DNA from 2 places in the Actinocorallia aurantiaca genome. Region 2 is predicted to be linked to the other one. Evidence: riboswitches for the same ligand, from Rfam matches in the RefSeq annotation. Region 2 holds a riboswitch; the other holds the start of a gene.
What was found. A riboswitch is a leader RNA that binds a small molecule or an ion and turns the genes downstream of it on or off. The one in region 2 is predicted to bind cyclic di-AMP.

Region 1 (3,392 bases), on a different contig from region 2:
CCATCACCAAGCAGCGCTCGCTGGTGCAGCGGCTGGGCGGGGACACCCCCTCCACCACGGCCACCCCGCAGGGCGGCAACTACAGCGGCCCGGCCACCGGTTCGGCCAAGACGGCCCTGGAGTACGCCTACAAGCAGCTCGGGAAGCCCTACATCTACGGCGGCGCGGGCCCGACCGGCTTCGACTGCTCCGGCCTGACGATGCGGGCATGGGGTGCGGCGGGCGTCTCCCTGCCGCACAACGCCGCGGCGCAGTACTCCTTGACCTCCTCCAAGCGGGTCTCCTACGCGGACCTCCAGCCGGGTGACCTCATCTTCTTCAGCGGCCTCGGCCACGTCGGCATGTACGTGGGCGACGGCAAGATGATCCACGCCCCGCGCACCGGGAAGAACGTGGAAGTAGTGAGCATCACGGAGGGCTACTACCGCAGCCGTTTCGTGGGCGGCGGGCGTCCCTAGAACCCCCCGAAACACCCCTGTAACAGGCGGATATGCCCCGGTCAGAGGCCTGTCACCACCGGTGAGACCTGTGTCACCCGGCCGTTAAAGCCCGCTTCACCTGGGCTTTCCTTACTTTGCTGGGCATTTGCCTTTCCTGGTTTCTTTGATACCTTCATGGAAGCGCGACGTTATCCGAACGTTGCCAACCGGTGGCGTTCTCCAGACGCCATGCTGTGATCTAAGCCGATCAACTGATCCGAGAGCCGGTGTCGTGGCAGACACCCGAGCCGCGCAGTGAAGCGTAGGACAGTGATTCTCGAGTCGGCGTCACAAGTCCATCCGCGTCCTTCCGACGATCAACGGAGCCATCAGGGGTTCCGTCCGGGGCCCCATCGCGTCCCCTCGTCCGAGAAGGCAACGCCGAGTCCGTGTACGCACACGGAGCCGGGGACCCAATCCGAACACACCCCGCACCACCCCCAAAGGGTGTGGGCCATGTGTTCGGCGGGGTGAATCGGAAGGCTGCGCAGTCAGGCAGCCGACCGTAGGACGAACCTTCCTGTCCGAACCCGTCAGCTAACCCGGTAGGCGTCAGGAAGAAGGAGATTCCCCTGTCTCGCAATCTTGGCATCCGCCTGCCCTCTGTAAGTCGTAAGCAGCTGGCCACCGGCCTGCTCGCAGCAGCCGCAGTCATGACTCCCGTAGTGGCCGTACCGGCCCCCGCGGAAGCCGCGGCGGTCAGCGCCACGACGGTTCAGAAGACCAAAAAGGTCAAGAAGAAGAAGTCCTGGTCCCATCGCCAGCAGGTCGCCCAGAAGGCTTTGAAGTGGGCGAAGAAGAAGAAGGGCAGCCCGTACGTGTACGGCGCGACCGGCCCCAACTCCTTCGACTGCTCCGGGTTGGCGGGCTACGTCTACCGCAAGGCGGGCGTGAAGCTGCCGCGCACGACCGGAGCCATCTACAGCGGCGTCGGCAACAAGGTCAAGTGGAAGGACCTCGCCCCTGGCGATCTGGTCTTCTTCTACGGCGGCCGCAGCCACATGGGCATCGTCTCCAAGGTGACCGGCAAGAAGGTCTACATGATCCACGCGCCGCGCACCGGTGACCACGTCCGACAGGTGCTTCTCGACAAGTACCGCAAGCAGAGCTTCAACGGAGCCGTCCGGCCTTACTAGGCGGCTCGCGGCGGCGGAGAAACCTCCGCTCCGCCGCCCAGCAGGACCATCCGACAAGTCAGACGCGGGACTGGTCCCCTCCGGGGGACCGTCCTCCCGCCGAGTCCGCTGTGAAGCGGAGCCGGGGAACCAACCGCCGGTCGCACAGACCGGCACGGGGTGAATCGACGGCCAGCCGTCGTAGGGCTATTCCAGGCCCGAATCCGTCAGCTAACCCGGTAGGCGGCATGGAAACAGGAGTTGAGCAGCACATGACCGGTCGTCACCACCGCAAGAACGTCTCCCTGACCGCCAAGATCGCGGGCGGTCTGCTCGCCGGAACCACCCTGGCCAGCACCTTCGCGGTCGCCGCGAACGCCAACACCCTCCCCGAGACGAGCGGCTCCGGCAAGGGCACCGTGAGCGCCGCCTCCCTGCACACCGGCCTGGTCCTGGACGGACTGACCACCGGCGGGACCTTCGAGAACACCGACGCCGCCGAGCGGACCGAGCAGAGCTCCGAGAGCCGCGACGAGTCCGCCGAGAAGAGCGAGAAGTCCGACACCGGCAAGAAGGTCGGCAAGAGCGCCTCCGCCGACGACTTCATCAAGAAGGCCAAGACCCAGCTGGGCATCCGCGAGGACGGCTCCGGCAAGACCAAGTTCCAGGAGTGGTACTCCAAGACCGCGCGCGCGGCCGAGACCGTCGAGCGCGACGGCGGCAGCCGCAACTCCTACCTGAGGGCCGCCTGGTGCAACATGTTCGTCTCCTGGGTCGCGGAGGAGACCGGCACCAAGGACACCGTCGGACAGGACGCCTGGACCATCGCGCACGCCAAGTGGTTCAAGAAGCAGGACCGCTGGGGCACCACCCCGAAGAAGGGCGCCATCGTCTTCTTCAACTGGCAGGGCAAGAAGAGCCTGGACAGCATCGTCCACGTCGGCATCGTCACCGACGTCAAGGGCGGAACGGTCAAGACCATCGAAGGCAACACCGGCAACGCGGTCCTGGAGCGCGACCGCAAGGCCTCCCAGATCGTGGGCTACGGCTACCCCGAGTTCGCGCGCTGATCACCAGCCCTCGAGAGCCCCGGTATGCCGGTTTCCGATGCGGTCATAGGATCGCACCCCATGGAAGCCGACGTACCGGGGCTCTTCGCATCTCCCGGGCACCCTCCCTCAGGACGCGCGGTCTGCGGGCGCAGAGGGTTCCTGCTGGCCGGGCTGCTCGGGCTCGCGGGCTGCCGGTCGGGTCCTCCGGACGGCCCGGCGCCCGCTTCGGCCACCGCCGCTCGCGCGGAGGTGGAAGCCCTGCTCGAAGCCCGTTCCCGCGCCGTGCTGGAGCGCGACGCCGCACGCTTCCTGGCCACGGTCCACCCGGACGAACCCGGTTTCCGGGCCCGGCAGGAGGAACTGTTCACCGCGTTGGCCCGGCTGCCCTTCGACGGCTGGCGGGAGAGCGTCGAGAAGATAGAGGGTTCGCTGGCCACGCTGCGGCTGGCCTACCGCTACCGCGGCTTCGACACCTCGGACGTGGTGCACACCACCTATCTGGAGGTGGGCCGGGCGGACGGGCGCACGCTGGTCACGGGTGACGGCGGAGACCGGCGGGACGCCCCGGAGATCTGGGCGGACCCGGACGCCGAGGCCGTCAAGGGCAGGTCCGGGCTGGTCGTGGGCACCGGCCCGCTGAAGCAGGTCGCCGCCCAGCTCGACCGATCCGTGCCCGCGGTCTCCGCCGTGGTCGGCGACGGCTGGGCCCGCCGCGCCGTGGCACTCCTTCCCGGCGACGCCGACCG
Region 2 (3,392 bases):
CTTCTCCGGGCTGCCGTCGCTGGTGCACCAGATGAGGTCGTAGCCGCCGGCGTTCGAGGCGTCCTCGACCCCCCGTGCGAGGTCGGTGAAGTAGGGGTTGGAGATGTCCTCGACGATCACTCCGAGTGTTCGCCCCGAGCCCTTGCGCAGGGTCCGCGCCGCTTCGTTGCGGACGAAACCGAGTTCCTCGATGGCGGTGAGGACGCGGACCCGGGTGGCTTCGGCCACGACGTCTGGCCGGTTTAGGACATTCGAAACGGTCCCAACTGAAACTCCCGCGCGACGCGCAACCTCACGAATACTTGCTCGCATCAGTCCACTCCCCCCGAGTCGGGATGGGTTGTCGCAGGTTAACGGCTTTTCGTGGGTCGACGCGCCTCGGCGACGGCACGGGACGTGATTCAGGGGTCACTTTTCGCGCTCTCCGGGAGCTTGACGGTCCGGATCCGGCCGCCTAGCGTTCCGGATCGTAGGGAGCTTGAAACGATTCACGGACCGGAGAGGGGAAGGCTGCAACCGATGACCCTTCTCTCGAGCCGACGTTACTCAGCGTTCCCCGCGAATGGCATCCGAACGACGCATCGGCCGAGTCCGGCCACCGACGATCAGTAGTACTGGACCCATCGCCCGAAGCAGCGACGAGCTGCACCCCCGCGGTCAGCATCAGCGACGAGGGAGGAATGGAGTGGATCAGGGCACACTCGCGCGCCGGGCCTTCGACGAACCCCGGCTGAGCGAGGATGAACTGAAGTTGCTGGCTCAGATCGCCAGCGGCGTGACCGCCGACGTGGCGGCCCGGAAGCTCGAACTCAGCGCGCGCACCCTGCGTCGCCGGCTTCGGGCCATCTGCGACCGTCTCGACGTCAACACCCCCATCGAGGCCGTCGTGTGGGCGGCTCGCCGGCAACTCATCTAGCGACGACCGCGGAGCGGGTGAGCCGGAGACCCCGGTGAAGCCCGGCGAACGCCGCCGTCACAGGAACCTCCGGGTTCCCGTGACGGCGTTTCCGTTCTCCCGTGTCCCGTTCCGGAGCGCCCTCAGGCGACGCGTACGCCGCCCGCGAAGGGCCTCCCGCCGATCGGCGCGATTTTCACGACGTCGCCCGTCTGGGGGGCGTGCACCATCTGTCCGTCGCCGATGTAGAGGCCGACGTGGTGCAGGTCGCTGTAGAAGAAGACGAGGTCGCCCGGCTGCAGTTCGTCCCGGCCGACGTGGGCGCCGGCGTTCCACTGGCTTCCGGTGTAGTGCGGCAGGTTGATGCCGACCTGCGCGTAGGCCCACATGGTGAGCCCGGAGCAGTCGTAGCTGTTAGGCCCGTCCGCGCCCCAGACGTAGGGCTTGCCGAGCTGGGAGAGCGCCAGCCGCAGCGCTTCGGCGGCCTTGCCCGCCCCCGGCACCGGCGGGATGTCGACGATCTTCTTGGGATCCTTGCGGACGATTTTGTCGCGGATCTGGGTGTAGTCGTCCTTGAGCTTCTTCTGCCGGTCGGTCAGCTGGTTGTTGAGCTTGCGGACCTGTCCCGCCCGGTCGTCGGCCGCCTTCTTCGCGCGCTGCGCCGCCTGCATCGCCGAAAGCAGCTCCGTCACCTTGGTGCCGCTCTGGGAGGCGAAGTAGGTGAGCGTCGAGCTCTGGTCCAGGAACTCCTGGGGGTCGTCGGAGGTGGCGAGGATGAGCGCCTGGTCGGTGCCGCCCCTCATGTAGCTGTTGGCGGCCAGCCCGCTCACCTCCTGCGCTATGGCGTCCAGAGCCTTCTGCTGGCGCGAGGCGTTGTCCGAGGCGACCTTGGCCGCGCGTTCGGCCTGCTTCAGCTTGACCTTGAGTCCGTTGATCTGCTCGCTGACCTTTTCCAGTTCCTCGTGAACGGACTCGATCCGCTTCATCGGGTCGGGTTCGGCGTGCGCGATGCCCGGGACGGACACGGCGACGGCGGTGACACCGCAGATCAGGGCGAGCAGACGGTGGTGGGCGAGCTTCACGGTTTTCCTCTCCTCGGCCGCCTACCGGGTCAGCTTTCGGGTGGGGGCCGGAGCAGCCCCTCCGCGCCTTCGCGGTTGCACCCGGGGTCCTGCGCTGGTCCCCGGCTCCCTTCGCGCGGAGCGGTCGGGATGCGGCGGGTACAGCAGATGCGAACTGCTGTCGACACTCAGCGGAGGAGACTAACGAAGTCTGCCGTCCGTGCCAACCACGGCGACTGATTTCGCAGGTCGTTCCGGGTCCGTGAAGTCGCCCGTTGCCACTAGTCTCAAGGCTCTATGGAGTTGACGATCCGGCGGGCGCGCACGCCCGATGTCCGTGACATCCGGCGTCTCGTCGACACGTACGGCGGCCCCGGACGGCGTCTTCTCGAGAAGAGCACGGTGAACCTCTACGAGGACGTCCAGGAGTTCTGGGTCGCCGATGCCCCGCAACTGGGAGGGATCATCGGATGCGGTGCCCTCCATGTGATCTGGGAGGACCTCGCCGAGGTTCGCACCGTCGCAATCGATCCGGAATGCCGGGGCATGGGGATCGGCCACCAGATCGTCGGCCGACTTCTGTCCACTGCGCGAGAACTGGGTGTCCGGCGAGTTTTTTGCCTTACCTTCGAGGTGGAGTTCTTCGCGCGTCACGGTTTCCGAGAGATCCAGGGCACTCCGGTGTCGCATGCTGTCTATGAAGAGCTTCTGCGGTCCTATGACGACGGGGTCGCGGAGTTCCTCGACCTGGATCGGGTGAAGCCGAACACGCTGGGAAACACGCGGATGCTGCTCCGCTTGGAGGAATGACGACATCATGACCGAACCCCCCAACCCGTACGGCCCGCGTTCCGGTGGCGGATATGGCCCGCCCCCGCCCGCGCAAGGTCCTTACGGGGCTCCTCGCCCCCCGCAACAGCCCGGGTATGGTCCGCCCAGTCCGGGATATGACGGGCACTCGGGATATGGACCACCGAACTCTTCATATCCCGAACGAGAGGAAGCGCCCCGGCAGACTTATCAACCGCCCGTGCCCTCCGGTCCGCACCCGGCCGAGAACCTTCCGCTGGCGGCATTCAAGCAACGCGCACTGGCCCGGCTCATCGACGCCGGCCTGGTGTGGGTCGCCGGCTTCGCGCTGGTCTTCCCCATCGTTCTCGCCTCCATCGGCGTGAACAAGGAGGAGGACGGCGCCTGGTCGACTCCGGTCCTGTGGACGACATTCGTCGTGGTGGCGCTGCTGCCGTTCCTCTACGAGGCCGTACAGCTCGCCTTCTGGGGCCGGACGCTCGGCAAGCGCCAGATCGGCCTGCGGGTCGTGCTGGCGGATCCCGCGGGGGACCAGCTGCCCCTGATGACGGCGGTATGGCGTGCGGCCATCAACAATCTCGGTTACATGCTGGGTATTTTCCTGTTCTTGCTCTTGGGCGTGAAGG

Region 1: it holds a riboswitch for cyclic di-AMP, as region 2 does, so the genes downstream of both, ABD327_RS25515 (CHAP domain-containing protein) here and ABD327_RS04160 (C40 family peptidase) in region 2, are expected to answer to the same signal.

The regions. Positions count from the first base shown of each region.
Region 1 is NZ_BAAATZ010000021.1:267,473-270,864, reverse strand. It holds gene ABD327_RS25525 (C40 family peptidase) at 1-458, shown strand, start outside; cyclic di-AMP (ydaO/yuaA leader) riboswitch at 849-1,046, shown strand; gene ABD327_RS25520 (C40 family peptidase) at 1,133-1,615, shown strand; cyclic di-AMP (ydaO/yuaA leader) riboswitch at 1,703-1,855, shown strand; gene ABD327_RS25515 (CHAP domain-containing protein) at 1,867-2,664, shown strand; gene ABD327_RS25510 (hypothetical protein) at 2,725-3,392, shown strand, end outside.
Region 2 is NZ_BAAATZ010000003.1:220,553-223,944, forward strand. It holds gene ABD327_RS04150 (LacI family DNA-binding transcriptional regulator) at 1-312, opposite strand, end outside; gene ABD327_RS04155 (LuxR C-terminal-related transcriptional regulator) at 686-916, shown strand; gene ABD327_RS04160 (C40 family peptidase) at 1,039-1,977, opposite strand; cyclic di-AMP (ydaO/yuaA leader) riboswitch at 1,980-2,124, opposite strand; gene ABD327_RS04165 (amino-acid N-acetyltransferase) at 2,254-2,766, shown strand; gene ABD327_RS04170 (RDD family protein) at 2,987-3,392, shown strand, end outside.